Regions from separate parts of the Pseudocitrobacter sp. CD920760 genome, predicted to be linked through region 1. Evidence: predicted binding sites of a transcription regulator. Region 1 holds the regulator's gene; each other region holds the start of a gene.

Region 1 (7,350 bases):
TAAACGAACCTTGTTAAGGTTTTCTTAAGGTTAATCCTGGACTAAAAAGCGCACAAATTGTACAGGGATAATAAAAAAAAACGCCAAATGGCGTTTTTACGGTAGAGGAGCTTTTCGTAGGCCAGATAAGGCGAAGCCGCCATCCGGCATGGGGAAGGGAGACTACTTAATCTTCATCAAACCCAGATTCAAACAGCGCAATAACCGCGGCCAGCGCTTCGACTTCCTGCGGGCCGGAGGCTTCCACTTCAATCTGGCGTCCTTTGGCGGAGTCCAGCATCAACAGCGCAATCACACTATTGGCTTCCGCCTCTGTGCCTTCGTCGTTGCGCAGCAGTACTTCCGCATCAAAACCTTGCATCAGTTCAAACAGCTTCATCGCTGGCCGGGCGTGCATGCCCAGCCGGTTGGTGATTTCAACGGTTTGCTTTACGGTCATGATTTACGTTTTTCCAGCGTCCGGTGACGAGACTGCACGTTCTTACCGCGAGAGCGGAAGTAGTCAGCCAGTTGTTCGGCGACATACACCGAACGGTGCTTACCGCCGGTACAGCCAATCGCCACGGTCAGATAGCTACGGTTATTGGTTTCCAGCATAGGTAACCATAGCTCAAGATAGCTGCGGGTCTGGTAGATAAAGTTATGGACTTCCGTATGCCTGTCGAGGAATGCGGCAACCGGTTTATCGAGGCCGGTCATTGGGCGCAGTTTTGGATCCCAGTGCGGGTTTGGCAGGAAGCGTACGTCGAAGACGTAATCCGCATCGATAGGAATACCGTGCTTGAAGCCGAAGGATTCAAACACCATCGTCAGTTCGCGCTCGCGTTTGCCCAGCAGGCGGGTACGCAGCATTTCTGCCAGCTCGTGTACCGACATCTCGGAGGTATCGACGATAAGGTCCGCGCGTGAGCGCAGCGGCTCCAGCAGGTCGCTCTCTTTGTCGATGGCGCTCTCCAGTGACAGGTTTTTGCTGGAAAGCGGGTGCAGACGGCGCGTGTCGCTGTAACGACGGATCAGCGTATTGCGATCGGCATCAAGGAACAGCAGTTGTGGAGAAAATGCGTCCGGCAGATTTTCCATCGCTTTTTCGAAGATTTCCGGCGACTCCGGCATATTACGCACGTCGATACTGACGGCGGCGGAGATCTCCCGGTCGGCCAGCGTTTTCGCCAGCTCTGGCAGCAGGACTACCGGCAGGTTGTCCACACAGTAGAAACCCATATCTTCCAGCGCCCGTAAGGCCACGGATTTACCCGAGCCTGAGCGGCCGCTGACGATCATCAGTACCATGTACCGTTTCTCCTCAGTACGAACTCATTTCCCTTACGCTTCATCACTGTTTTCCGTTTCGGTGATGATTTGATAAAGCTCTTCGTCACTCTGCGCTGAGCGCAGGCGGCGGCAGATAGTTTTATCCGCCAGACGTTTCGCCACCAGTGAAAGCGTATGTAAGTGCGTTTTGGTTTGGTCCGCAGGCACCAGCAGAGCAAACAGCAGGTCGACAGGCTGATTGTCGATGGCGTCGAACGCGATCGGCGTTTCAAGCTGCACAAAAACGCCCACGGCGCGCAGCGTATCTTCTTCCAGCTTACCGTGTGGAATGGCGATGCCATTGCCAATGCCGGTACTGCCCATTTTCTCGCGGGTGAGAATCGCTTCAAACACCACCTGAGGAGGCAGACCTAACTGCTTTGCCGCCAGTTCACTGATGATTTCCAGCGCACGTTTTTTACTCTGGCAGTGAACAGCACTGCGGGTACATTCCTGGTTAAGCACATTGCTCAGTTGTAGAGCCGAATCGTTATTTATCATAATTTCACCTAAGCATCGCCCGACACTTTACCGGCATCGGGCGACCGCCCGGACAATTAGTGTTGTTTCAGTTTATCTTTATGTTTATTAAGCTGCCGCGCCAGTTTGTCGATCAACAGATCAATAGCAGCATACATGTCCTGCCCTTCCGCGCTGGCATGAAGTTCGCCCCCGTTAACATGCAGGGTCGCATCCGAGATGTGCGTCAATTTCTCCACTTTTAACACAATATAGACCTGATTGATCCTCTCAAAATACTGTTCCAGCTTCACGAATTTCGTGTTGATGAAATCGCGCAGGGCTTCAGTGATTTCGACGTTGTGTCCAGTGATGTTGAGCTGCATAGTGTCTTCCTTATCAGTTGAGTCACACCAGTTGTTTACGCTGGTTAGACGGCGGAATGGATAAAGACTCTCGGTACTTCGCAACGGTTCGACGGGCCACCATGATACCCTGATCGGAGAGCATGGAGGTCAGCTTACTGTCGCTCAGTGGTTTCGCGGGATTTTCCGCGGCAATCAATTTCTTCACCAGCGCGCGAATCGCCGTGGATGAGGCTTCACCGCCACCCTCAGTATTCACATGGCTTGAGAAGAAATACTTAAGCTCAAAAATACCGCGCGGGCTATGCAAATACTTCTGCGTAGTCACGCGTGAAATCGTGGACTCGTGCATCTCGACGGTCTGGGCGATATCCGCCAGCACCATCGGTTTCATATACTCTTCGCCGGACTCAAAAAACGCCTGCTGCTGCTCAACGATGCAGCGGCTGACGCGCAGCAACGTGTCGTTGCGGCTCTCAAGGCTTTTAATCAGCCACTTCGCATCCTGCAGATTACTGCGAATAAACTGGCTGTCGGCGTCGTTACGGACGTTGTTACACATGCCCGCGTAGTGCTGATTAATTTGCAAACGTGGAATGCTGTCGGCGTTGAGTTCCACCACCCAGCGGCCACTGACTTTGCGTACCAGCACATCAGGGATAACGTACTCCGGCTCGCCGGTCTGGATCGACTGACCCGGACGCGGATCCAGTGACTGAATCAGATCCACCGCTTCTTTCAACACGTCTTCTTTCAGACGCGTGACGCGCATTAACGATCGGAAATCGTGGTTGGCAAGCAGATCGAGATGGTCGCTGATGATCAGACGGGCTTCGGCGAGGCGGGGGGTTTCTTTGGCAAACTGAGAGAGCTGAATAAGCAGGCAATCGCGGAGATCGCGGGCGGCGACGCCCACCGGGTCAAATCGCTGGATCCGCTTAAGCACCGCTTCGACTTCATCCAGACCGATTTCGTCATCGCCCATGCTCTCGCGGATATCTTCCAGCGGGACGGTCAGATAACCGGTATCGTCAACGGCGTCGACGATGGAGGTGGCTATCGCCCGGTCTGTATCGGTAAACGGCGTGAGTTCCACCTGCCACATCAGGTAATCCTGGAGGGACTGGGTGGTTTCGCCCTGATAGACCGGCAGTTCGTCGTCCTGGTAATCTGCGCCAGTGCCTGAGGGCGTTCCGGCGGTGTAGATTTCATCCCAGCTGGCATCGAGCGGCAGCTCTTCCGGCATATCTTTCTGTTCGAGCGCGTCGGCGCTGTCTAACGTTTCGTTATCCGGCGTCTCTTTGGCATCGATTTCTTCATGAATATCGGTTTGCTCAAGCAGGGGATTACTCTCCAGCGCTTGCTGAAGTTCCTGCTGCAGTTCCAGCGTCGACAGCTGTAACAAGCGAATAGCCTGTTGCAGCTGTGGCGTCATGGCGAGCTGTTGGCTGAGCCTTAATTGCAAACCTTGCTTCATGTTCAGTGCGATAATCTCCGGCTAACCTCTCTCATGCTTCTACCCTATCAGAGTCTGAAGTCTTCCCCAAGATACACACGTTTAACATGTTCGTCTTGTAAGATCTCTGTCGGGGTGCCGTGGGCGATAAGCTGCCCCTGGCTGACGATATACGCACGCTCACACACCGCCAGCGTTTCGCGGACGTTGTGGTCAGTGATTAACACGCCGAGACCGCTGTCGCGCAGGTGCTCAATGATGTGTTTGATATCGATAACGGAGATCGGGTCAACGCCCGCAAACGGTTCATCCAGCAGGATAAATTTCGGATTTGCGGCCAGCGCGCGGGCGATCTCTACGCGGCGGCGTTCGCCCCCGGAGAGCGATTGACCCATGTTGTCGCGCAGGTGTTCGATGTGGAACTCTTCCATCAGCTCATTACAGCGGTCTTCGCGCTGTTCGCTGGTGAGATCGTCGCGAATTTGCAGCACCGCCATCAGGTTGTCATACACGCTCAGACGACGGAAAATGGACGCTTCCTGCGGCAGATAGCCAATCCCACGACGCGCACGGGCGTGCAGCGGCAGCAGGCTGATATCTTCGTCATCAATAATGATATTGCCCGCATCGCGCGGCACGATACCGACCACCATGTAGAAGGTGGTGGTTTTACCCGCGCCGTTCGGCCCAAGCAGACCCACAATCTCACCGGAGTTGACGGTCAGACTGACATCCTCTACCACGCGGCGGCCTTTGTAGGCTTTAGCCAGGTTCTTTGCAGTTAATGTCGCCATAACGAATTAGTTACTCTTCTTCTGTGCCGGAGCCTGGTCTTTGTTTTTGTCCTGCAACTGGGACGGAACCAGAACGGTCGTTACGCGTTTACCTTTTTCGCTAAACGCCTGCATTTTCTGTTCTTTAACCAGGTAAGTAATTTTGTCGCCCTTGATGTTGCTGTCGACCTGTTCCAGATACGCGTTACCGGTCAGCACCACGAAATCACTTTGCAGTTCATAGTGCATTTTGGCGGCGTGGCCTTTCACCGGCTTGCCGTTGTCCTGCATCTGGTAGAAGGTCGCCGGGTTACCGTAGCCGTCGATCACTTCTTTGCCTTTTTCGCCGCCAGGACGGGTCACCACCACCTTGTCGGCGTTAATTTTGATACTGCCCTGGGTCACAATAACGTTGCCGGTAAAGGTCACGATATTGCCCTGCATATCCAGCGACTGCTGATCGGATTCAATATGAATCGGCTGGTCAGTATCACCAGTCAGTGCCAGTGCCGGCAGGCTGGCTGCGAGCAGAGAACCGGCGAGCGCCAGCTTAAGGCTGAGTTTGTTTGTTCTGAATTTCATAGGAGGTTCTAACCTTTTCAATCAGCTCGGCGTTCTTGCTGCGTAAATTGCCGCGCATTTTCAGGCCGCTGGAATTAAATGTCGTTCCGTATAACGTCACCAAATCATCAGAGGTAACATCCTGGGTGACCAGGTTGATCTGGGCGTTATCCGTCGTAATTTTGCGCAATTGCGCGTCAGGGGTCAGTGCGTTAACTTCAACGTGACCGTAAAGGTACAGCATGCGATCGTTTGTCAGCTTCGCTTTATCGGCTTTGATTGACCAGGTTGGCACTTTATCGGTGTCAAACGTGGTCAGTCGCGGCTGGGTAAACCACGAGACAGCTTCGTCAGAAAAATACTCGACGTGTTCTGCGATTAACCGATAATTCAACGCGCCTTCAGGGCTGTAGACCACCGTATCGGTATGTTCGCTTTTATAAGTTGGGTCGTTGGTGTTAACCACCGCCTGACCGTCATCATCATTGCTGGCCAGATTCACGCCAATGAGGACGAGCGCCGCAAGCGAAAGCAGGATAATAACCCAACGTCTGGTTTTACTCATATCGATTGCCCTTTGGCTTCCTCTAACTTCCCTTGCGCCAGCAACAGGAGATCGCACACTTCACGGACCGCGCCGCGCCCACCGGCAATACGGGTGACGTAATTTGCACGCGGCAGCAACAGCGGATGCGCGTCATTGACCGCAACGCTTAAACCTACTTCCGCCATGACCGGCCAGTCGATGAGATCGTCGCCCACATAAGCGACTTCATCGGCCTGCAAACCGAGCTTGCCGAGCAGCTCGCGATAGGCGATAAGTTTATCGGATTGCCCTTGATAAAGATGGGTAATTCCTAACGTATCACAGCGGTCTTCTAACAGTTTAGCTTTTCGCCCGGTAATAATGGCAACTTCGATTCCGGACGTCAGGGCGCAGCGAATACCGTAGCCATCACGCACGTTAAACGCTTTCAGCTCTTCGCCGTTATTCCCCATGTAAATCAGGCCATCGGACAACACGCCGTCGACGTCGAGGATCAGCAGGCGAATTTTCGCCGCTTTCTCAATAAATTCGGTGCTCACCGGGCCGTAACAGGTTGCCACGGAAGTGACAGCATTACTCATTGTTTTTAATCCTTTTACACTACGCCTGCGCGCAGTAAATCATGCATATGGATGACGCCCAGCAGGTGATCGCCATCGGCAACCAGCACGCAGGTGACGTGGCGTGATTGCATCAGGTTTAGCGCGTCAACGGCCAGCGTACCTGGACGGATACGAATGCCGCCTGGGGTCATCACATCGGCGATGCTCAGGCTACGTAAATCGGCGCCATTATCAAAGATGCGGCGCAGGTCACCATCGGTGAAGATACCGTCGATCTTCATGTTGGCATCGCAAATTACCGTCATGCCGAGGTTTTTGCGGGTAATTTCCAGCAGCGCATCACGCAAAGAGGCTTCTTTGCTGACGCGCGGAATTTCGTCGCCGGTGTGCATAATATCGTTTACGCGCAGCAACAGCTTGCGACCCAGTGCGCCGCCGGGGTGGGAGAGCGCAAAATCTTCGGCAGTGAAACCGCGCGCTTTCAGCAACGCAACTGCCAGCGCATCACCCATCACCAGCGCCGCGGTGGTGCTGGAAGTCGGCGCCAGGCCCAACGGGCAGGCTTCTTTCGGCACTTTCACGCACAGATGGATATCCGCCGCGCGGCCCATACTGCTTTCCGGGCGGCTGGTCATGCAAATCAGCGGCACCTGTAAACGTTTCAGAACCGGGATCAATGCCAGAATTTCGTTTGATTCACCGGAGTTAGACAAGGCGATGACGATATCGTGCGGCGTCACCATGCCCAAATCGCCATGTGCGGCTTCGCCCGGATGCACGAAGAACGCGGAGGTGCCGGTGCTGGCAAATGTCGCAGCCATTTTGCGGCCAATATGCCCGGATTTCCCCATGCCCATCACCACGACTTTACCGCTGCAGTAGAAGATTTTCTCACAGGCGCGGCTGAAGTCGTCGTTGATGTATTGATCGAGCTGGGCCAGGCCCTCGCGTTCAATCTCCAGCACCTCTTTCCCGGCTTTCTGGAAGTCAAAACCCGGTTGCAAATCGATTTGCGACATAATGTTATCCCGATTCATTCTACAAAGAGCGGCGTCGCCCACCAGAGCATCGCCAGCCATGCGATAAACCCGCCGGTTAAGAGCGCGCCCGCCACGCGGCCAATTTGTTGACGTCGCCAGCACAGCAACGCAAAAATCACGCTCACGATAACCATCACCCCGTAATCGCGGGTGAAGGCCAGTGGGTTAAACGCGCCAGGCGCAAGCAGCGCCGGTATTCCAAGAACAATGGCGATATTAAAAAAGTTGGAGCCGATGATATTACCAATGGCAATGTCATTTTCGCCTTTGCGCAC
Region 2 (7,350 bases), 1.9 Mb from region 1:
GCCCAACGGGCTCCGGCAAATCCACTATTCTGTCGCTGATTCAGCGCCACTTCGACGTGGAAAAAGGCGAAATCGATTTTCACGATATCGCCCTGCCAAAACTCAAACTGGATGCCTGGCGCAGCCGCCTGGCGGTAGTCAGTCAGACACCGTTCCTTTTTTCCGATACCGTAGGAAATAATATTGCCCTTGGTCGCCCCGGCGCGACACAAGAAGAGATTGAACACGTCGCCCGACTTGCCAGCGTCCATGAGGATATTCTGCGTCTGCCGCAGGGTTACGACACGGAAGTGGGCGAGCGTGGGGTGATGCTCTCCGGTGGGCAGAAGCAGCGCATTTCGATTGCGCGCGCGCTCTTGCTCAACGCCGAAATCCTGATCCTCGACGATGCGCTCTCGGCGGTGGACGGTCGTACCGAACACCAAATTTTGCATAACCTGCGCCAGTGGGGCGAAGGCCGCACGGTGATTATCAGCGCGCATCGTCTGTCGGCGCTGACGGAAGCCAGTGAAATCATCGTGATGCAGCACGGGCATCTGTGCCAGCGCGGGCAGCATGAACAGCTGGTGACGCAGCCGGGTTGGTATCGTGATATGTATCGCTATCAGCAACTGGAAGCGGCGCTGGATGAAGAACCGTCGGAGGTGACCGATGCGTAATTTTGGTCAACTGTGGCCGACATTAAAAAGATTGCTGGCCTACGGCTCACCGTGGCGCAAACCGCTCTCTATTGCCGTGGTGATGTTGTGGGTAGCGGCAGCGGCGGAAGTCTCCGGGCCGGTGCTGATAAGCTACTTCATCGATAACATGGTGGCGAAACACACGTTGCCGCTGGGCACCGTTGCGGGGCTGGCGGCGGCGTATATCGGCCTGCAACTGCTGGCGGCGACGTTGCACTATAACCAATCGCTGCTGTTTAATCGCGCGGCGGTGGGGGTGGTACAACAGTTGCGAAGTGACGTGATGGACGCCGCGCTGCGTCAGCCGCTGAGTGAATTTGATACTCAACCTGTCGGGCAACTGATTTCCCGCGTGACTAACGACACGGAGGTGATCCGCGATCTCTACGTCACCGTCGTGGCGACGGTGCTGCGCAGCGCCGCGCTGATTGGCGCGATGCTGGTGGCGATGTTCAGCCTCGACTGGCGCATGGCGCTGGTGGCGGTTTGCATCTTCCCGGCAGTACTGACGGTGATGGTGATTTACCAACGCTACAGCACGCCTATCGTGCGCCGGGTGCGGACGTATCTGGCGGATATCAATGACGGTTTTAACGAAGTGATCAACGGCATGAGCGTGATCCAGCAGTTCCGTCAGCAGGCACGCTTTGGCGAACGCATCGGTGAGCATAGCCGTCAGCACTATCTTGCGCGTATGCAAACGCTGCGTCTGGATGGCTTCCTGCTGCGTCCGCTGCTCAGCCTCTTCTCTACGTTGATACTGTGCGGTCTGCTGATGCTGTTTGGCTTTACGTCGGTGGGCACGATTGAGGTGGGTGTGCTGTATGCGTTTATCAGCTACCTGGGCCGTCTCAATGAACCGCTGATTGAACTCACCACCCAGCAGTCAATGCTGCAACAGGCGGTGGTCGCCGGGGAGCGCGTATTTGAGCTGATGGACAGGCCGCGCCAGACCTACGGCGATGATGCCCGTCCGCTGGAAAGCGGCGACATTGAAATTGATAACGTCTCCTTTGCTTACCGCGATGACCGGATGGTGTTGCAGGATATCTCGCTGTCGATTCCCTCGCGCAGTTTTGTGGCGCTGGTGGGGCATACGGGCAGCGGGAAAAGCACGCTTGCCAGTCTGCTGATGGGCTATTACCCGCCGAATTCAGGTGAAATTCGCCTGGGCGGTCGTCCGCTTGGCAGTTTGAGTCATCAGGTGCTGCGCCAGGGCGTCGCCATGGTGCAGCAGGACCCGGTTGTCCTGGCGGACTCTTTCTTCGCGAACGTCACGCTTGGCCGTGATATCAGCGAAGCGCAGGTATGGCAGGCGCTGGAAACGGTGCAACTGGCGGAACTGGCGCGTGGGCTGAGCGATGGTATCTATACGCCGCTGGGCGAGCAGGGGAACAATCTCTCTGTCGGGCAAAAACAGTTGCTGGCGCTGGCGCGCGTGCTGGTTGATACCCCGCAGGTGCTGATTCTGGATGAAGCCACCGCCAATATCGATTCCGGTACCGAGCAGGCCATTCAACAGGCGCTGGCTGCCGTGCGTGAACACACCACACTCGTGGTGATCGCGCACCGCCTTTCCACCATCGTCGATGCTGACACCATCATGGTGCTGCATCGCGGGCAGGCGGTGGAGCAGGGCTCGCATCAGCAACTGCTGGAAGCCAAAGGCCGATACTGGCAGATGTATCAGCTTCAACTGGCCGGGGAAGAGCTTGCCGCCAGTGCACAGGATGAAACGCTGACTGCTTGATGTGATGCTGGTCAGTTAAGGGCCGATTCACTTTTCAGAGCATCTCCCCGTTGCGCTCCTGTCTGGCTCCATGCCATATAAATCGTGCAGGCGCAGGGAGCACGCAGGGGGCGGCCAATCGCCGCCGCCCCCTGCACCCCCAGGCTCCGGCGGAAAAATCGCCGCTTCGCGGTTCCCTCAGCTTATCCCTTACGGCTTTCGGGTCGGGCGCGAGGTAACATCCCTGTAAAGCCGCGCCCTCAGCCCACATCCATGTGGGCTGCCCCGGTCTCCAGGGAACGCTTCGGCGATTTTGACGCCACCAACAGCGGTGCGGCCTTTACGTTAACAGCAAAAACCGGTGTATCTGAAACCGATGAGTCCCCGCTGGAATTGCGAAGGGGGGCGCGGTTGCCCCCCTTTGCCCGTTCACTGACTCAGATGTTACATATTGCGCAAAACATAAAGTGAACGGAACTTTGCGCTTAGCTGACCATCATTAACGGACTGATGCACTTTTTTTAAGCAATTTACTAACAGACGCACCAGCGCGTGCAATTTTAAAACGCACCCTGCACTCGCATGGTGCGTTTTTGTTTCATTTCTTACTAAAACGCGTGCATGACCTTTCGCCTCATGCCGTTACCCGCCCATTTTTCTCAATTTTCATTTCTGGCACGCCCCTTGCTTTATCTATCTCGTGTAGCAGCAGCCATTACCGAATTCTGACTGGAGGGGATCTATGAAGCTGGTTACCGTGGTAATCAAACCATTCAAACTCGAAGACGTCCGCGAAGCGCTGTCTTCAATTGGTATTCAGGGACTGACCGTGACGGAAGTGAAGGGCTTCGGTCGTCAGAAGGGGCATGCCGAGCTGTATCGCGGCGCGGAGTACAGCGTGAACTTCCTGCCGAAAGTGAAGATTGACGTCGCGATTGCCGACGACCAGCTTGATGAAGTCGTGGATGTGGTGAGCAAGGCGGCGTACACCGGAAAAATTGGCGACGGTAAGATTTTCGTCGCCGAGCTGCAACGTGTGATTCGTATTCGTACCGGCGAAGCCGACGAAGCGGCACTGTAATTCCTGGCGCACAGTGATAGGGATCGAGAAAATGAAAATAGCAAAATTGAAAACCGGTTTGGCGGCTCTGGCGCTGTTGCCGGGCCTGGCGATGGCGGCTCCGGCGACGATCGATAAAGCCGATAACGCCTTTATGATGATTTGTACCGCGCTGGTGCTGTTTATGACCATTCCGGGAATTGCCCTGTTTTACGGTGGCCTGATTCGTGGGAAAAACGTTCTCTCTATGCTGACACAGGTGGCAGTGACGTTCGCGCTGGTCTGCGTGTTGTGGGTGGTTTACGGCTACACGCTGGCCTTCGGTACCGGCGGCAGCTTCTTCGGTAACTTTGACTGGGTGATGCTGAAAGGTATTGCGATAACCGCGCCGATGGGCACGTTTTATCAGTATATTCACGTTGCTTTCCAGGGCTCGTTCGCCTGCATCACCGTAGGGCTGATTGTCGGCGCGCTGGCGGAACGTATTCGCTTCTCAGCGGTGCTGATTTTCGTGGTTATCTGGCTGACGCTCTCCTATATTCCGATTGCGCACATGGTGTGGGGCGGCGGTCTGTTGGGCTCGCACGGCGCGCTGGACTTCGCGGGTGGTACGGTTGTACACATTAACGCGGCGGTTGCGGGTCTCGTCGGGGCGTATCTGATTGGCAAACGTGTCGGCTTTGGCAAAGAAGCGTTCAAACCGCACAACCTGCCGATGGTGTTTATCGGGACTGCCATCCTTTACTTCGGCTGGTTTGGCTTCAACGCCGGTTCAGCGAGTGCGGCGAATGAAATTGCCGGTCTGGCTTTCGTGAACACCGTAGTGGCAACCGCGGCTGCGATTCTGGGCTGGGTATTCGGTGAGTGGGCGCTGCGCGGTAAACCGTCGCTGCTGGGCGCGTGTTCCGGGGCGATTGCAGGCCTGGTGGGCATTACACCTGCGTGTGGATTTATCGGTGTCGGCGGCGCGTTGATCCTCGGTATCGTTGCGGGTCTGGCCGGGCTGTGGGGCGTCACCATCCTGAAACGCTGGTTGCGTGTGGATGATCCTTGCGATGTCTTCGGCGTTCACGGCGTGTGTGGCATCGTGGGTTGTATCCTGACCGGTATCTTTGCCTCTACCTCCTTCGGCGGCGTGGGTTATGCGGAAGGCGTCACCATGGGCCATCAGGTGCTGGTACAGCTGGAAAGCATCGCCATCACCATTGTCTGGTCGGGCATTGTGGCATTCGTTGGCTACAAAGTGGCAGACCTCACTGTGGGCCTGCGCGTTCCGGAAGAGCAGGAGCGCGAAGGGCTGGACGTCAACAGCCACGGCGAAAATGCGTACAACGCCTAATCAGTGCTAACAAAAAAAGCCTCCGCTTGCGGAGGCTTTTTTGCTTTCAAACGTAATCTTATCCGCGATTACGCATCACGCCTTCCTGTACCGTCGATGCCACAAGTACGCCATCCTGAGAATAGAACTCGCCGCGCACAAAGCCACGTGCGCTGGAGGCGGACGTACTTTCCACGCTGTACAGCAGCCACTCATTCAGATTAAACGGACGGTGGAACCACATGGAATGGTCAATTGTCGCGACCTGCATCCCTTTTTCCAGGAAACCAATGCCGTGTGGCTGAAGCGCGACCGGCAGGAAGTTGAGATCGGACGCATAGCCCAGCAGATTCTGATGTACGCGTAAATCATCCGGCACCGTCCCGTTAGCACGCAGCCAGACCTGACGTTTTGGCTCCGCGACGTGGCCCTTCAGCGGGTTGTGGAACTCAACCGGGCGAATCTCCAGCGGGCGCTCGCAGAGGAATTTATCTTTTAGCACCTGCGGCAACAGATGTTCCAGTGAACGGGCGATATCGGTTTCTGACGGCAGGCTCTCCGGCGCGGGGGCATCGGGCATGGTTTTCTGATGCTCGTAGCCCGGTTCTGGCGCCTGGAATGACGCGGTCATATAGAAAATGGGTTTACCGTTCTGAATCGCCGACACGCGGCGAGCGCTGAAGCTGTTACCGTCGCGCAGCACTTCGACGTCATAGACAATCGGCTTCAGGCTGTCGCCAGGGCGCAGGAAGTAACTGTGGAATGAGTGAATCAGGCGCTCAACGGGAACCGTTTCTTTTGCGGCATAAAGAGCCTGACCCACAACCTGGCCGCCAAATACCTGACGCAGCCCCAAATCTTCGCTCTGCCCGCGGAATAATCCTTCTTCGATTTTTTCCAGATTCAACAATGCCAGTAAGTTAGATAGCGCCTGACTCATAAATTTCCTCAATAATTTTTATCATCGCCGCGGCGAGGGATTAGCACAGTATAACGCAGTTTTGCAGCTGGTCCGATGGGTGCAAAAGTCTGAATAAAGGGCAGTTTGCAGGAAAAAAAAGGAGATCTGTGCCACACTTAACCCGTTATGACTGTTTATGAATGGTCGCTCTGGCAGGAAAAAATCCTGCGGATGCATGAGCGAAAAGGAGAACGCAATGAAAATCGTGCCAATGTTAAGTGGAATAGCCATCGCCGTCGCCCTGTCTGCCTGTGCAGATAAGAGTGCTGACATCCAGACCCCGGCGCCGAATCCGAGTGCTGCGGGTGCGACGCAAGCGGCGATTCAGCAGCCGAGTGTCACGGGTACTGTATGGATCCGTCAGAAAGTAGCTCTGCCACCGGATGCGGTGCTGACCGTTACCGTTTCTGATGCGTCGCTCGCGGATGCGCCGTCCAAAGTTATCGCCCAGAAAGTGACGCGCACCGAAGGGAAACAGGCACCGTTTAGCTTTGTGCTGCCGTTCAACCCGGCGGACATTCAGCCTAATGCCCGTATTCTGTTGAGCGCAGCCATTACGCTGAATGATAAGCTGATCTTTATTACTGATACCGTGCAGCCGATTATCAACCAGGGCGGCACCAAAGCTGACCTGACGCTGGTTCCGGTACAGCAGACGGCCGTGCCGATGCAGCAGAGCGGTGGAGCGGCAACGACCGTGCCATCAACGTCGCCGACCCAGGTTAATCCGTCTTCTTCGGACCCGGCGCCGACGCAAATCCCATAAGTCTTTCAATGCCCTCCTCGTGAGGGCATTTTTTTAGTAGATCCAGCGATACTTCTGCAAATCAATCTTCCCGCCGCCTGATACCTGCACGCCCTCGGCGAGCAGCGCCTGACGCTGACGCTGTAAATCAGGGCCGGTAAGGGAAATCGTGCCATGACGATTCACCACCCGATGCCAGGGGAGAGTAGAACCTTCCGGCAGACGCTTTAATACGCCGCCAACCTGCCGTGCTGCGCGCGGCGAACCCGCCAGACGTGCCACATCACCGTAGGTGGTGACAAAGCCCTCGGGAATCGAGGCGACAATTTGCCAGACTCGCTGGGGAAAGGAATCGAATGCGTCCATAGTCTGTTCCTGATAAACCAGCGTCCAGCATAATCAGCAACCTGCGTGCTGTGAAGGGGCGATTGCGCAAGAATCCAGCAGGTAACCGCAGATGGCTTGCAATTGCATGGCGCAGCAGGGATAATGCGCCAGCGCGTTAGGTAACTAACGCTCTCAATGGGGGCTCTGTTGGTTCTCCCGCAACGCTACTCTGTTCACCAGGTCAGGTCCGGAAGGAAGCAGCCAGGGCAGATGACGCGTGTGCCGGGATGTAGCTGGCAGGGCCCCCACCCATTTCTGCTCCCCAATCTCAACGTCTCTTATTTCCCTTTTTATTTTAAGGGTTATTTCCTTTGTTTTCATAATATCGTCATATGCTTGTCATTCTTCTGTCATAAAACCTCATTACTTTATTATTGGGGTATATTTTCACATTTGCACTCATAAATATATTTGTGGATCGGTTATTTAATTTCCTGTATTAGTGATAATAACTTTTACAGGGGAAATGT
Region 3 (7,350 bases), 510 kb from region 1:
CAGCATGCAGCCAACCTGGTTTTGCGGGTTAACCTCGTGGGCGATTTTGGTGGCCAGCGCGCTGGCAATAAGCTCATGGTGCGCCGCCTGATACTTCACCTGATCCTGATTTTCACCGTCTTCAAACACCAGCCCGGCACCGGAGAAGGGGCTGTGCAGCATGATGTTGATTTCATTGAAGGTGAGCCAGTATTTTACCAGCCCGTCAAACGCTTCAAAGCAGGTGCGCGCGTAGCGAGTGAAGAACTCGACCATTTTGCGGTTGCGCCACGAGCCGTACTCTGTCACCAGATGCATTGGCACATCGAAGTGGCATAACGTGACCAGCGGTTCGATGCCGTACTTTTTACACTCTTCAAATACCGCGCGGTAAAACGCAATGCCTTCCGCGTTCGGCGTCAGCTCATCGCCGTTGGGGTAAAGACGCGCCCAGGCAATGGAGGTGCGAAACACGGTAAAGCCCATTTCCGCCATCAGGGCGATATCTTCTTTGTAGCGATGATAAAAATCGGTCGCCTGATGGCTGGGGTAAAACTCATCGTCACGCAGGCTAAAGCGTTTTTCCAGTCCCAGCTTAACCGGCAGGCGATTTGCGCCATGCGGGATCATATCGACCGTGGTCAGGCCTTTACCGCCTTCAAGATAAGCCCCTTCGCACTGGTTGGCGGCCAGTGCGCCGCCCCATAAAAATCCTTCTGGAAATGTCGACATGCGTTTCCTCATTAAATGTTTTGTTAATCAAACAGTTGCTGGCACTGCGGCCTGACGCGTGCGGGCATCGGCGGCAGCTTCTTCGACCGGGATATCTTCAAAGCCCAGGATCAGCGTCAAAATAAAGGAGAGCACCACCGCCAGCGCCATCACGCCAAAGACCCACACAATGGTCATCGGATTTGCTGGGTCAAAGAACTGCACGCTGGTGAACAGGCCGGGAGCCGCCATCGAGTGACTGGCAAGCCCGGCAATACCTGCAACGGCACCGCAGATAAAGCCGCTGATCAGGCTGGCGATTAACGGGCGTTTCAGCCTGACCGCCACGCCGTACAGCGCCGGTTCAGAGATACCCGCCAGAATTGCCGAGGCCGCCGCAGCCAGCGCCGTCTGGCGCAGTTCCGGGTTTTTGGTTTTCCACGCCACCGCCAGCGATGAGCCGCCCAGTGACAGGTTCGCGCCAATTTCCGACGGCATTACCATGCCCTCTTTACCCGTTTCGGCGATGGTTTGAATAATGGTGGGCGTAAAGACGCGGTGCATCCCGGTCATTACCAGCAGCGGCCACAGCGCGCCCATAATGGCGACCGACAGCCAGCCGAGATAGCCGTGAATAGTGTAAACCAGCGCAGAAATGCCGCTGCCGATCCAGATTCCAATCGGGCCGATGAGCAGGATCGCCAGCGGGGCGGCAATCAGCACAATCAGCATCGGCTTAAGGAAGTTTTTCGTTACCGCCGGGGTGATGCGATCCACCCAGCGTTCGATGTACGACAGGCACCAGGTCATCACCAGCGCCGGAATAACCGTATAGGTATATTTCACCGCCGTGACCGGCACGAAGGCAAATTCCACGTACTCGCCCTGCGCGGCTTTCGCCATCAGTTCGATAAAGCTCGGGTGCACCAGCACGCCCGCAATGGCGATGGCCAGCGACATGTTGGTTTTGAATTTCACGGCGGCAGAGGCGGCAACCATCAGCGGCAGGAAGAAGAATGCCCCGTCGCCAATCACCGTCAGGATAGTCAACGTCGGTGCGCCTTTGGTGAGCACGCCGGACATTTCGAGGATCATCGCCAGCAGCTTGACCATCGATCCGCCGATTATCGCCGGGATCAACGGCGACATGGTGCCGATCAACGCATCAAGGATCCCCGCGCCGATGCGCTTCAGCGTTATCTTCGGTTTCCCCTGCGGTACGGCAGGCTGCAACTCCCCCGGTAGCAGACTCACCACTTCCCGATATGCCTGGGAAACGGTGTTGCCGATGATCACCTGGCACTGGTTAACGCTGCGCACCACGCCGAGCACGCCGCTCAGGCTTTTCAGCGCGGGGCTATCCACCCGTGAATCGTCTTTCAACACGAAGCGCAGACGCGTCATGCAGTGGGTCACTGCGCTGATGTTGCTGACGCCGCCGAGTAAATCGACGATGGACTTCGCCAGCGCCGCGTAGTTTTTGGACATCGGATTCTATCCTGTTTTTATCTGTAGGGGACTCACCGCCTGGGCGATGAAACGTTGCATAGGAAACCGGTTCCACAAAATCATGAAGAGTTTCATAATCTATGGCAAGAGAGTAAAAATTCATTTTTTAAATTTGTGATGGCGATCGCCGTGTATGGCAAAAGCTGAAAAAGGGCAGTGTCTGAAGTACACTGCGCCCATCATTTTTGACGAGGGAAGCGAAATGGCGACGATGCTGGAGGTGGCAAAGCTGGCTGGCGTGTCGAAAGCGACGGTCTCACGCGTACTGACCGGCAACGGCTATGTGGGTCAGGAGACCAAAGACCGGGTCTGGCAGGCGATTGAAGAGTGCGGCTATCGGCCTAATCTGCTGGCGCGCAATCTGGCGACCAAACGCACGCAAACGCTGGGGCTGGTTGTCACCAATACCCTGTATCACGGCGTCTATTTCAGCGAGCTGCTGTTTCACGCCGCGCGGATGACGGAAAACCAGGGCCGCCAGTTGATCCTCGCCGACGGTAAACACAGCGCGGAAGAGGAGCGGGCGGCGATTCAGTATCTGCTCGATATGCGCTGCGACGGCATCATCATCTACCCGCGTTTTCTCAGCGTTGACGAAATCGACGAGCTGATTCAGCAGCATGAACAGCCGGTGCTGGTGCTCAACCGTCGCCTGCGCCGTAACCTCAGCCACTGTGTGTACTGCGACCAGGCGCGTACCAGCCAGAATGCGGTGGAGAAGCTGATTGCACAGGGGCATCGCGATATCGCATTTATCACCGGTTCGCTTGATTCGCCAACCGGCATTGAACGCTTGTCGGGCTACAAAGCCGCTTTAGCTGAACACCATATTCCATTGCGTGATGCGCTGATTGTCGAAGGGAAATGGACGCCAGCGACCGGTCTGGCGGGTGTTGATATACTGCTTGAGCGCGGCGTTAACTTTAGCGCGCTGGTCGCCAGCAACGATGACATGGCCATCGGGGCGATGAAACAGCTTCAGTCGCGCGGCCTGCGCGTGCCGGAGCAGGTCTCCGTCGTCGGTTTTGATGATATCGCCCTTGCGCCGTACATGCTGCCATCGCTCTCCAGCGTTAAAATCCCGGTGACAGAGATGATTCAGGAGATTATCCATCGCCTGATTTTCATGCTCGACGGCGGCGAATTCAAACCACAACCTTCCTTCCTCGGCGAGCTTATCGCACGCGATTCCCTCGGCACAGGCCCGCAGGGTTAATCTCGTCACCTGTCATCGTCACTCGTGACGATGACAGGGTTAGACACAGCGCTTCAAATAAAAAATCCTTAATAAACAGCGTAATAAAAGTTGGCGCGAATAATGCATTCTCCGGCTCATTCATTGTCATTGCTGGAGAATTTGATGAACCGTTTCATCATTGCAGATGCGAGTAAATGTATAGGCTGCCGGACATGCGAAGTGGCATGCGTGGTCAGCCACCAGGCCGAACAGGATTGCGCCGCGCTGACGCCGGAATCTTTCCTGCCGCGAATTCACGTCATTAAAGGCGTGAACGTCTCTACCGCGACCGCGTGCCGACAGTGCGAAGACGCGCCGTGCGCGAACGTCTGCCCGAACGGCGCGATTCGCCGCGAAAAAGGTTTTGTGCATGTGATGCAGGAACGCTGCATCGGCTGCAAAACCTGCGTCGTGGCCTGCCCGTATGGCGCGATGGAAGTGGTCGTGCGCCCGGTTGTCCGCAACAGCGGCGCGGGTCTCAACGTGCGTGCCGAAAAAGCCGAAGCCAACAAATGCGACCTTTGCTTCCACCGCGAGCAAGGCCCGGCCTGTATGGAAGCCTGCCCGACGCACGCTATTTTCTGCGTTGACCGCGACAAGCTTGAGCAAATCAGCGCCGAAAAACGTCGCCGCGCTGCGCTCGATACATCTATTTCCCTGTCGTTTTAATGATCCTCCGTTTCACTTTTAACAGGTCTGTTACTGATGAAAAAAATTACAAGTGTTTGTCCGTATTGTGGTGCTGGCTGCAAACTGAAGCTGGTTGTCGATAACAATAAAATCATCCGCGCGGAAGCTGCCGACGGGAAAACTAACCAGCATGAACTGTGCCTGAAAGGCTATTACGGCTGGGATTTCCTGAACGACACCAAACTGCTGACGCCGCGCCTGACGCAGCCGATGATCCGCTATGAAAAAGGCGGCAAGCTGACGCCAGTGAGCTGGGATGAAGCCATCAGCTATACGGCAAAACGCTTAGGCGAGATCAAAGCGAAATTCGGTCCGCGCGCCATTATGACCACCGGGTCATCGCGCGGTACCGGGAATGAAACCAACTATGTGATGCAAAAATTTGCGCGCGGCGTACTGAATACCAATAACGTCGATTGCTGCGCGCGCGTCTGCCACGGTCCTTCTGTCGCAGGCTTGCAGGAAGCGCTCGGCAACGGCGCGATGAGTAACTCCATCGAAGACATTGAAAACTCAAGCTGTCTGCTGGTCTTTGGCTACAACTGCGCCGATTCGCACCCTATCGTGGCGCGTCGCGTAATCAAAGCCAAAGAGAAAGGCGCGAAAATTATCGTCTGCGACCCGCGTCGCATTGAAACCGCGCGTATCGCCGATCAACATCTGCAAATCAAAAACGGCTGCAACATGGCGCTGGTGAATGCGTTTTCCCATGTGCTGCTGGAAGAAAATCTCTACGACAAAGAATATGTTGCGCGCTACACCACCGGCATCGACGAGCTGCGTGAAATCGTGAAAGATTATGCGCCGGAAGCGGTGGAAGCGCTGACCGGCGTGACGGCGCAACAAATTCGTCAGGCGATGCGTACCTACGCGGCGGCACCAAGCGCCACCATTATGTGGGGCATGGGCGTCACTCAGTTTGGTCAGGCCGTGGATGTGGTCAAAGGGTTGGCAACGCTTGCGCTGCTCACCGGTAATCTGGGACGTGAACATGTCGGCGTCGGCCCGGTGCGTGGTCAGAACAATGTGCAGGGCGCGTGCGACATGGGGGTGATCCCCAACCAGTTCCCCGGTTATCAGGACGTGGTCGATGCCGACGTGCGGGCGAAATTCGCCAAAGCATGGGGTATTGACGCCAGCCTGATGGACGACAAAGTGGGCGTGCGCATTACTGAAGTGCCGCATCTGGCGCTGGAAGGGAAGGTGAAAGCCTACTACATCATGGGTGAAGATCCGCTGCAAACCGAAGCCGACTTAGGCCTGGTGCGCAAAGGGTTCGAAGCGCTTGATTTCGTGGTGGTGCAGGACATCTTTATGACCAAAACCGCCGAGCAGGCCGATGTGCTGCTGCCCGCCACTTCCTGGGGCGAACACGGTGGCGTCTTCACCTGTGCCGACCGTGGCTTCCAGCGTTTCGAAAAAGCCATCGAACCAAAATACAACGTCAAACGCGACTGGGAAATTATCAGCCTGATTGCCCAGAAAATGGGCTACCCGATGCATTACGACAATAACCAGCAAATCTGGGACGAAATGCGTGAGCTTTGCCCGCTCTTCTTTGGCGTGACTTACGATAAAATGGGCGACATGGGGCACGTTCAGTGGCCGTGTCCGACGCTTGATCACCCAGGCACGCCGTATCTTTACGCAGGCAATCAGTTCGATACCCCGGATGGCAAAGGGCATCTGTTTGCTGCACCGTGGCGTGCGCCAGCCGAATGCCCGGATGATCAATATCCGCTGGTACTGTGCACCGTGCGTGAAGTGGGGCACTACTCCTGCCGTTCGATGACCGGTAACTGTGCGGCGCTGCAATCGCTGGCCGATGAACCTGGCTTTGTGCAGATTAACCCGCAGGATGCGCAGAAGCTGGGCGTCAAAGACAAACAACTGGTGTGGGTGGCGTCGCGTCGCGGTAAAGTGATCACGCGCGCCAACGTCAACGAGCGTATCAATCACGGCAGTGTCTATATGACCTACCAGTGGTGGATTGGCGCCTGTAACGAACTGACCCAGGACAACCTCGATCCCATCTCTAAAACGCCGGAAACCAAGTACTGTGCGGTGAATATCAGTGCGATTGAGGATCAAAACTGGGCGGAAAACTACGCGCTGGAAAGCTACCAGTCGATGAAATCCCGCCTGCGCGAGGCGGTAGCAGGGTAATGAATGACGATAACGCATAACGGCGTCGAAATCCGCATTCGCGGTAAAGTACAGGGGGTGGGCTTCCGCCCCTTTGTCTGGCAACTGGCTCAGCAGCAGGCGCGCGTGGGCGATGTCTGCAACGACGGTGCGGGGGTGCTCGTTCGTTTGCTGGGTGAAGAAGCGGATTTCCTTGCCGCGCTTCATCAACACTGCCCGCCGCTGGCGCGCATTGATGAGACGCAGGTGCAGCCTTATGTGTGGCAGAACGTGCCTGACGATTTCGTGATCCGCGAAAGCGGCGCGGGGGCGATGAGCACGCAGATTGTCCCGGATGCGGCAACCTGCCCGGCGTGTCTTGCGGAGATGAATGACCCGCAGGAGCGCCGTTATCGTTATCCCTTTATCAACTGTACCCACTGTGGCCCACGTTTCACCATTATCAACGCCATGCCGTACGACCGTCCGCTGACGGTGATGGCGGCGTTTCCGCTGTGCTCTGCCTGCGAGGCGGAGTACCGCAATCCTTACGATCGTCGCTTTCACGCCCAGCCGGTGGCCTGCGCCGAGTGCGGCCCGTGGCTGTCGTGGTATGCCGGGGGCGAACCGCTGCATCACGAGGCGGCGCTACAGGCGGCGATTGCGCTTCTCACGTCGGGCGGTATTGTGGCGATCAAGGGGCTGGGTGGTTTTCATCTGGCCTGTGATGCGGGTAATGCCCGCGCGGTGGCGACACTGCGCGCCCGCAAACATCGCCCGGCGAAACCACTGGCTGTGATGATCCCCACTACGACGAATCTCCCCGATGACGCCAGCCGATTAATGCGCACGCCCGCAGCACCGATTGTGCTGGTGGATAAATCCTGCGTCAGCGGCTTGTGTGATGACATTGCGCCGGGGCTGGCGGAAGTGGGCGTCATGCTCCCGGCTAACCCAATTCAGCATTTGCTGATGCAGGCGTTGAATCGCCCGTTGGTGATGACATCCGGGAATCTTAGCGGTAAACCGCCCGCGCTGACCAATGCGCTGGCACTGGCGGATCTCGCGGATATTGCCGACGGATTTTTGCTGCATAATCG
Region 4 (7,350 bases), 550 kb from region 1:
CGTGTGATTTAAGTTATTGCCCGGTGGCGCATACCGGGCCTACAACGCCTCGTTGTTTGTAGGCCGGATAAGCGAAGCGCCATCCGGCGCAACGCTGTGCTACTCCATCCCCAGCTCTTTCAGCTTGCGCGTCAGGGTATTACGCCCCCAACCCAGCAAACGTGCGGCTTCCTGTTTATGCCCCTGAGTATGACGCAGCGCGGTTGTCAGCAGCGTACGCTCCATTTCCGGCTGTGCTTCCGATAACAGGTTTTGATGACCGGAACGCAGGGCACGATCGGCCCATTGCGCCAGCAGCGTCGCCCAGTTATCAGGCTGGGTTTGGGTCGTACCATCCGGAACAGTGGTTTCAAACAGTTCGCTCGGCAAATCCTGGATCAATACTTCCTGGCCTGCGGCCATCACTGTCAGCCAGCGGCAGGTGTTTTCCAGCTGGCGCACGTTGCCAGGCCACGCCAGACGCGTTAACGCCGCTTCGGTTTCCGGGTGCAGGAGTTTCACTTCTACGCCGAGCTCGCGTGCAGCAATTTGCAGGAAGTGGCGCGCCAGACGCGGAATATCTTCCCGACGCTCACGCAGCGGCGGCAGATGAACGCGTATCACGTTCAGGCGGTGGAATAAATCCTCACGAAATTTCCCCTCCTGTACGCGCAGCTCCAGGTTCTGGTGGGTCGCTGCGATGATACGCACATCCACTTTCACCGGCGCATAGCCGCCGACGCGGTAAAACTGCCCGTCGGCCAGTACGCGCAGCAAACGGGTCTGTACATCGTTGGGCATATCGCCAATTTCATCGAGAAACAGCGTGCCGCCGTCTGCCTGCTCAAAACGCCCCTGACGCACGGTATTAGCACCGGTGAACGCGCCTTTCTCGTGACCAAAAAGCTCGGATTCAATCAAATCTTTCGGTATCGCCGCCATGTTCAGGGCGATAAACGGCGCTTTCGCGCGTGGGCTGTGACGATGCAGCGCATGCGCGACGAGCTCTTTACCGGTACCGGATTCGCCGTTAATCAGCACGCTTATTGATGACCGGGAGAGTCGCCCGATAATGCGAAAGACGTCCTGCATCGCTGGCGCTTCACCGATAATATCGGCGGTAGGCCCGAACGCGGGCACATCGCGCGGCTGCTGCTGTTCCTGATAGTGGCTGATGGCACGTTCAACCAGCGCCACCGCCTCATCGATATCGAACGGTTTGGGCAGGTAATCGAATGCGCCTTGTTGATAAGCGCTGACCGCCGCATCCAGATCCGAATGGGCCGTCATTATGATGACCGGAAGCATCGGGTGACGCTGTTTAATCTGTTTGAGCAGCGCAAGGCCGTCCATGCCTGGCATACGAATATCCGACAGCAGCACGTCCGGCGTTTTGGTGGTGAGCGCGTCCAGCACCTCGTTGCCGCTTTCAAATGTAGTACAGCTTAAGCCCGCCCCGGTGAGTGCGCGTTCAAGCACCCAACGGATGGAGCTATCGTCATCTACGACCCAGACTATCCCTCGTTGCATAAACACACCTTATTTTCGAATTGGCAGGTAAACCGAGAACTCGGTATGGCCTGGCCAACTGGTAAATTCAATTTTTCCGGAATGCTGATCGATCAGGCTACGGGCGATGGATAAACCCAGCCCGGTGCCGCCTTCGCGGCCACTTACCATCGGATAGAACAGCGTGTCCTGTAAATGGGACGGAATGCCCGGCCCGTTATCTTCAACGTCAATGCGTGCCGCCAGGCGATAGCGCTCGCCGTGTAGCGTCAGCTGGAACGCGGTGCGGGTACGCAGAATGATTTCGCCGCCTTCTGGCCCTAATGCCTGCAATGCATTGCGAACAATATTCAGCAAAACCTGTTCAATCTGGTCGGGATCGTGCGGTAACTCCGGCAAACTCGGATCGTAATCACGCACCAGCCGCACGTTATCCGGCAGCTCCATCGACACCAGCGAAAAGACGCGTTCGGCCACTTTGTGGATACTTTCGGTCACGTGCATCCCTGGCTGTTGCGGCCCCAGCAGACGGTCGACCAGGTTACGCAGGCGATCGGCCTGCTCAATAATCATTTTGGTGTATTCGGTGAGCGACGGGTCGGGCAGTGCTCTGCTTAACAGCTGTGCTGCGCCGCGTAAGCCGCCGAGCGGGTTTTTAATCTCATGGGCTAAGCCACGGACTAAATCGCGTGCTGCAATCTGCTGGGCGTGCTGTAGCTGCTCCTGGCTTAAACGGCGTTGGTTATCCATCGGGGCCATCTCCAGCAAAATAAAGCCGTCAGGCAGCCGCTGAGCCGTCAGAGAGAGGATATGCGAGCGCCCGTCGATCACCAGCGTCACTTCGTTATCCGTGAAGCCCTGGCCCGTTTGCAGGCTCTCCTGCATCAAACCGATATTCAGCGAGAAATAGCTCAGCAGTTCCGGTAACGGCGTACCGAACAGTTTTCGCGAGCTTTGCGCCAGCAGCTGCTGCGCCGCCGGATTGGCGTAATGCACCGCCAGGTCGTCATCGACCAGCAGAATGCTATTAATTAAAGAATTGAGGATCTGCCCAGCATCGGGCAGCGCGCCGGTTGCCATTTAGCAGTCTCCTTAGATTGCACTGTTTTAGTGCATTATAGCTGGATGGACGGGAAAAAGGCGCTAACTACGCGTTTTTGTGGAGAAAAAAGCCCATCCAGAGATGGGCTAAAAGTTCCACGGCAACAACTTACTCAGCTTGTTCTTGCCGCCAGGCGGCGACAAGAAGTGGGCGGAGAATGACTAACTTAAATTAAACGCTGTAGTACAGCTCGAACTCTACCGGGTGCGGAGTCATGCGCACACGGTCATCTTCTTCGCGGCGCAGCGCGATGTAAGCATCGATGGATTCGTCAGTGAACACACCACCGGCTTTCAGGAACTCGCGGTCCAGATCCAGTTCTTTCAGTGCTTCTTCCAGAGAACCAGCAACCTGTGGGATCTCTTTCGCTTCTTCCGGCGGCAGGTCATACAGGTTTTTGTCCATCGCTTCGCCCGGATGGATTTTGTTCTTGATACCGTCAAGGCCAGCCATCAGCAGTGCTGCGAAGCACAGGTACGGGTTAGCTGCCGGGTCCGGGAAGCGCACTTCGATACGACGCGCTTTCGGGCTGGTAACAACCGGAATACGGATGGAAGCAGAACGGTTACGGGCAGAGTAAGCCAGCATAACTGGTGCTTCGTAACCCGGGACCAGACGTTTGTAGGAGTTGGTGGTCGGGTTCGCCAGGGCGTTGATCGCTTTCGCGTGTTTGATAACACCGCCGATGTAGTGCAGCGCCTGCTCAGACAGACCCGCGTATTTGTCGCCAGAGAACAGGTTTACGCCGTTCTTGGAGAGAGACATGTGGCAGTGCATACCGGAACCGTTATCGCCGAACATCGGTTTTGGCATGAAGGTCGCGGTTTTACCGAAACGGTGCGCAACGTTGTGAACGACATATTTGTAGATCTGAATTTCGTCCGCTTTTTTGGTCATGGTGTTGAAGCGGGTCGCGATTTCGTTCTGACCTGCCGTTGCCACTTCGTGGTGGTGAGCTTCAACAACCAGGCCCATTTCTTCCATGATCATACACATGGTAGAACGGATGTCCTGGGAAGAATCGACCGGCGGAACCGGGAAGTAACCGCCTTTCACGCCCGGACGGTGACCTTTGTTACCACCTTCGTATTTGGTGGAAGAGTTCCACGCGCCTTCGATATCGTCGATAGCCACGTGAGAACCGGAAATGGATGCGCCGAAGCGGATGTCGTCAAACAGGAAGAATTCTGGTTCTGGCCCGAACAGTACGGTGTCGGCAATGCCAGTGGAGCGCAGGTATTCTTCAGCGCGTTTCGCGATGGAGCGCGGGTCACGGTCATAGCCCTGCAGGGTACCTGGTTCCAGGATATCGCAGCGGATGATCAGTGTTGGTTCTTCGTAGAACGGGTCAATGAGTGCGGTAGATGCGTCCGGCATCAGAACCATGTCAGATTCGTTAATGCCTTTCCAGCCGCCGATAGAGGAGCCGTCAAACATTTTGCCTTCTTCAAAGAATTCGGCATTAACCTGATGGGAAGGGATAGTGACGTGCTGTTCTTTACCTTTGGTATCGGTGAAGCGCAGATCGACAAACTTCACTTCGTGCTCATTCAGCATCGTCAAAACGTGTTCAGCGGACATACTTTACATCTCCCGGATTTGTCATTGTCGTCGTGGTAACGAGGTCTTCAAACACTTCTTAAAAGTGGCGTTGTTGCCCTGAAATTTATAAAGCGAAATCTGTGCCAACTTTTAAATTACCCCCAAAAGGCGCTATCATGCGCATCATAGTGCAAAAGGGCTGCACCACGATGGTGTCATTGCACCAGTATAGTGCTTATATGTGAACATAGAGCACCATATTGGTGCAATTTGCGTTAAGGTGCCCTTTTTTCGCTCCGTGAAAGCGATCACAAAGGAACTCTGCAATACTTGTTTGCGGAGGATGTTTGTGATCCTGTTTTGTACTGCGATTAATCCGTGTACAATAACGCGCTATTTCTAATGCCCGAGGCAAAGTTGTGATCGAAAATTTGCGTAACATCGCCATCATCGCGCACGTTGACCATGGTAAAACTACCCTGGTTGATAAGCTGCTGCAGCAATCCGGTACGTTTGATGCACGTGCCGAAACTCAAGAGCGTGTGATGGACTCCAACGATTTGGAGAAAGAGCGTGGGATTACCATCCTCGCGAAAAACACCGCTATCAAATGGAATGACTACCGTATCAACATCGTTGATACCCCAGGGCACGCCGACTTCGGTGGTGAAGTTGAACGTGTAATGTCCATGGTAGACTCCGTGCTGCTGGTCGTTGACGCATTTGACGGCCCGATGCCGCAGACGCGCTTCGTGACCAAGAAAGCCTTTGCCTATGGCCTGAAACCTATTGTTGTTATCAACAAAGTTGACCGCCCTGGCGCGCGTCCTGACTGGGTTGTTGACCAGGTCTTTGACCTGTTCGTTAACCTTGATGCGACCGACGAACAGCTGGACTTCCCGATCGTTTACGCATCTGCGCTGAACGGTATCGCGGGTCTGGATCACGAAGACATGGCTGAAGACATGACCCCGCTGTATCAGGCGATTGTTGACCATGTTCCTGCGCCGGACGTCGATCTCGACGGTCCTCTGCAGATGCAGATCTCCCAGCTGGACTACAACAGCTATGTGGGTGTTATCGGTATCGGCCGTATCAAACGCGGTAAAGTGAAACCGAACCAGCAAGTGACTATCATCGATAGCGAAGGCAAAACCCGTAACGGTAAAGTCGGTAAAGTGCTGGGCCATCTGGGTCTGGAACGTATCGAAACCGACGTGGCTGAAGCTGGCGACATCATCGCTATCACCGGTCTGGGTGAGCTGAACATCTCTGACACCATTTGCGACACGCAAAATGTGGAAGCGCTGCCAGCCCTGTCCGTTGATGAACCGACCGTTTCTATGTTCTTCTGCGTAAACACCTCTCCGTTCTGCGGTAAAGAAGGTAAATACGTCACGTCTCGCCAGATCCTTGATCGTCTGAACAAAGAACTGGTACACAACGTGGCGCTGCGCGTAGAAGAAACGCCGGATGCTGACGCATTCCGCGTGTCTGGTCGTGGTGAACTGCACCTGTCCGTTCTTATCGAAAACATGCGTCGTGAAGGTTTCGAAATGGCGGTTTCCCGTCCGAAAGTTATCTTCCGCGAAATCGATGGCCGTAAACAAGAGCCGTTCGAAAACGTCACGCTGGACGTTGAAGAACAACATCAGGGTTCTGTGATGCAGGCTCTGGGTGAGCGTAAAGGCGACCTGAAAAACATGAATCCAGATGGCAAAGGCCGCGTACGTCTCGACTACGTGATCCCAAGCCGTGGTCTGATCGGCTTCCGTTCAGAATTCATGACCATGACTTCCGGTACCGGTCTGCTGTACTCCACCTTCAGCCACTACGACGATATCCGTCCGGGTGATGTGGGTCAGCGCCAGAACGGTGTACTGATCTCTAACGGCCAGGGTAAAGCAGTTGCGTTCGCACTGTTCAGCCTGCAGGACCGCGGTAAGCTGTTCCTGGGTCACGGTGCTGAAGTTTATGAAGGCCAGATCATCGGTATTCACAGTCGTTCTAACGACCTGACTGTAAACTGCCTGACCGGTAAGAAACTGACCAACATGCGTGCGTCTGGTACAGACGAAGCAACGGTTCTGGTTCCGCCGGTTAAAATGACGCTGGAACAGGCTCTTGAGTTCATCGATGACGACGAACTGGTAGAAGTTACCCCAACTTCTGTCCGTATCCGTAAACGTCACCTGACCGAGAACGACCGTAAACGCGCGATGCGCGGTGCGAAAGAAGAGTAATCCTCCTCTTTAACGTATGAAAAACCTGCCAGCGATGGCAGGTTTTTTTTTGCCTTCACGTCACGGCAAGCGCCTTTTTATCCCCCTTTTAAATGCAGGGTTACTGCTTAAGAGAGCTTTGTCACAATTATCCGCAAAGTTCTGCGGCGCTGTTTGCGTTCGTTTTCGCCGTGAGCGTAAGATGCATCATCTGGTTTAAACCAATAGGATTAAAACAAGCAATGACGGAAAATCAGTCCACCGTTGAGAATGCCAAAGAGAAGTTAGATCGGTGGTTAAAAGATGGCATTACCACGCCGGGCGGAAAGCTCCCTTCTGAAAGAGAGTTGTGCGAGCTGCTGGGCATCAAACGTATGACGCTGCGCCAGGCATTGTTGAACCTTGAGGCGGAATCAAAAATCTTCCGCAAAGACCGTAAAGGCTGGTTCGTCACGCAACCGCGTTTCAATTACAGCCCCGAGCTGTCGGCAAGCTTTCAACGCGCGGCCATTGAGCAGGGTAGAGAGCCCTCATGGGGATTTACGGAGAAAACCCGTATTACGGATCTGCCGGAAATGCTGCTGCCTCTGACGGCGGCGACGCCCTCTGAGACGCTTTATCGCGTAACAGGGTGGGGCGCGCTGGAAGGCCATAAAGTCTTCTATCACGAAACGTATATCAATCCTGAAGTGGCACCAGGCTTTATCGATCAACTTGAAAACCACTCTTTTTCCTCGGTTTGGGAAAAATGCTATCAAAAAGAGACCATCGTAAAAAAATTAGTGTTTAAACCCGTCAGAATGCCGGGTGATATCAGTAAATATCTGGGTGGCTCTGCCGGCATGCCCGCTATTTTAATTGAAAAGCACCGGGCCGACCGGAATGGCAATATTGTACAAGTAGACATTGAATATTGGCGGTTTGAGGCGGTTGACCTCATCATTAATCTGTAGGTGTTTTATGCTCACAATAAATAACGCAACAAAAATTCTACAA

What was found. The regulator sigma-54, encoded in region 1, starts transcription at its own class of promoters, with help from an activator protein. The targets are predictions, from matches to a motif close to GTTGGCACANNTTTCGCTNT.
Region 2: glnK (P-II family nitrogen regulator) is a predicted target of sigma-54. The motif match lies at 3,081-3,100, and genes of this name have one in related genera.
Region 3: hydN (electron transport protein HydN) is a predicted target of sigma-54. The motif match lies at 3,505-3,524, and genes of this name have one in related genera.
Region 4: glnA (glutamate--ammonia ligase) is a predicted target of sigma-54. The motif match lies at 4,261-4,280, and genes of this name have one in related genera.

The regions. Positions count from the first base shown of each region.
Region 1 is NZ_CM173490.1:4,630,331-4,637,680, reverse strand. It holds gene npr (PTS phosphocarrier protein NPr) at 167-439, opposite strand; gene rapZ (RNase adapter RapZ) at 436-1,290, opposite strand; gene ptsN (PTS IIA-like nitrogen regulatory protein PtsN) at 1,324-1,812, opposite strand; gene hpf (ribosome hibernation promoting factor) at 1,869-2,156, opposite strand; gene rpoN (RNA polymerase factor sigma-54) at 2,179-3,612, opposite strand; gene lptB (LPS export ABC transporter ATP-binding protein) at 3,660-4,385, opposite strand; gene lptA (lipopolysaccharide ABC transporter substrate-binding protein LptA) at 4,392-4,946, opposite strand; gene lptC (LPS export ABC transporter periplasmic protein LptC) at 4,915-5,490, opposite strand; gene kdsC (3-deoxy-manno-octulosonate-8-phosphatase KdsC) at 5,487-6,053, opposite strand; gene kdsD (arabinose-5-phosphate isomerase KdsD) at 6,068-7,054, opposite strand; gene AC1MKH_RS21740 (calcium/sodium antiporter) at 7,069-7,350, opposite strand, start outside.
Region 2 is NZ_CM173490.1:1,286,469-1,293,818, forward strand. It holds gene AC1MKH_RS05735 (SmdA family multidrug ABC transporter permease/ATP-binding protein) at 1-659, shown strand, start outside; gene AC1MKH_RS05740 (SmdB family multidrug efflux ABC transporter permease/ATP-binding protein) at 652-2,430, shown strand; gene glnK (P-II family nitrogen regulator) at 3,152-3,490, shown strand; gene amtB (ammonium transporter AmtB) at 3,522-4,808, shown strand; gene tesB (acyl-CoA thioesterase II) at 4,867-5,727, opposite strand; gene AC1MKH_RS05760 (YbaY family lipoprotein) at 5,945-6,514, shown strand; gene AC1MKH_RS05765 (MGMT family protein) at 6,548-6,859, opposite strand; RNA gene ffs (signal recognition particle sRNA small type) at 7,026-7,122, shown strand.
Region 3 is NZ_CM173490.1:4,118,338-4,125,687, reverse strand. It holds gene AC1MKH_RS19320 (6-phospho-beta-glucosidase) at 1-711, opposite strand, end outside; gene ascF (PTS cellobiose/arbutin/salicin transporter subunit IIBC) at 739-2,178, opposite strand; gene AC1MKH_RS19310 (LacI family DNA-binding transcriptional regulator) at 2,402-3,415, shown strand; gene hydN (electron transport protein HydN) at 3,560-4,105, shown strand; gene fdhF (formate dehydrogenase subunit alpha) at 4,142-6,292, shown strand; gene hypF (carbamoyltransferase HypF) at 6,296-7,350, shown strand, end outside.
Region 4 is NZ_CM173490.1:5,181,422-5,188,771, reverse strand. It holds gene hemN (oxygen-independent coproporphyrinogen III oxidase) at 1-12, shown strand, start outside; gene glnG (nitrogen regulation protein NR(I)) at 100-1,509, opposite strand; gene glnL (nitrogen regulation protein NR(II)) at 1,519-2,568, opposite strand; gene glnA (glutamate--ammonia ligase) at 2,762-4,171, opposite strand; gene typA (ribosome-dependent GTPase TypA) at 4,552-6,375, shown strand; gene AC1MKH_RS24495 (GntR family transcriptional regulator) at 6,597-7,307, shown strand; gene AC1MKH_RS24490 (sugar phosphate isomerase/epimerase family protein) at 7,315-7,350, shown strand, end outside.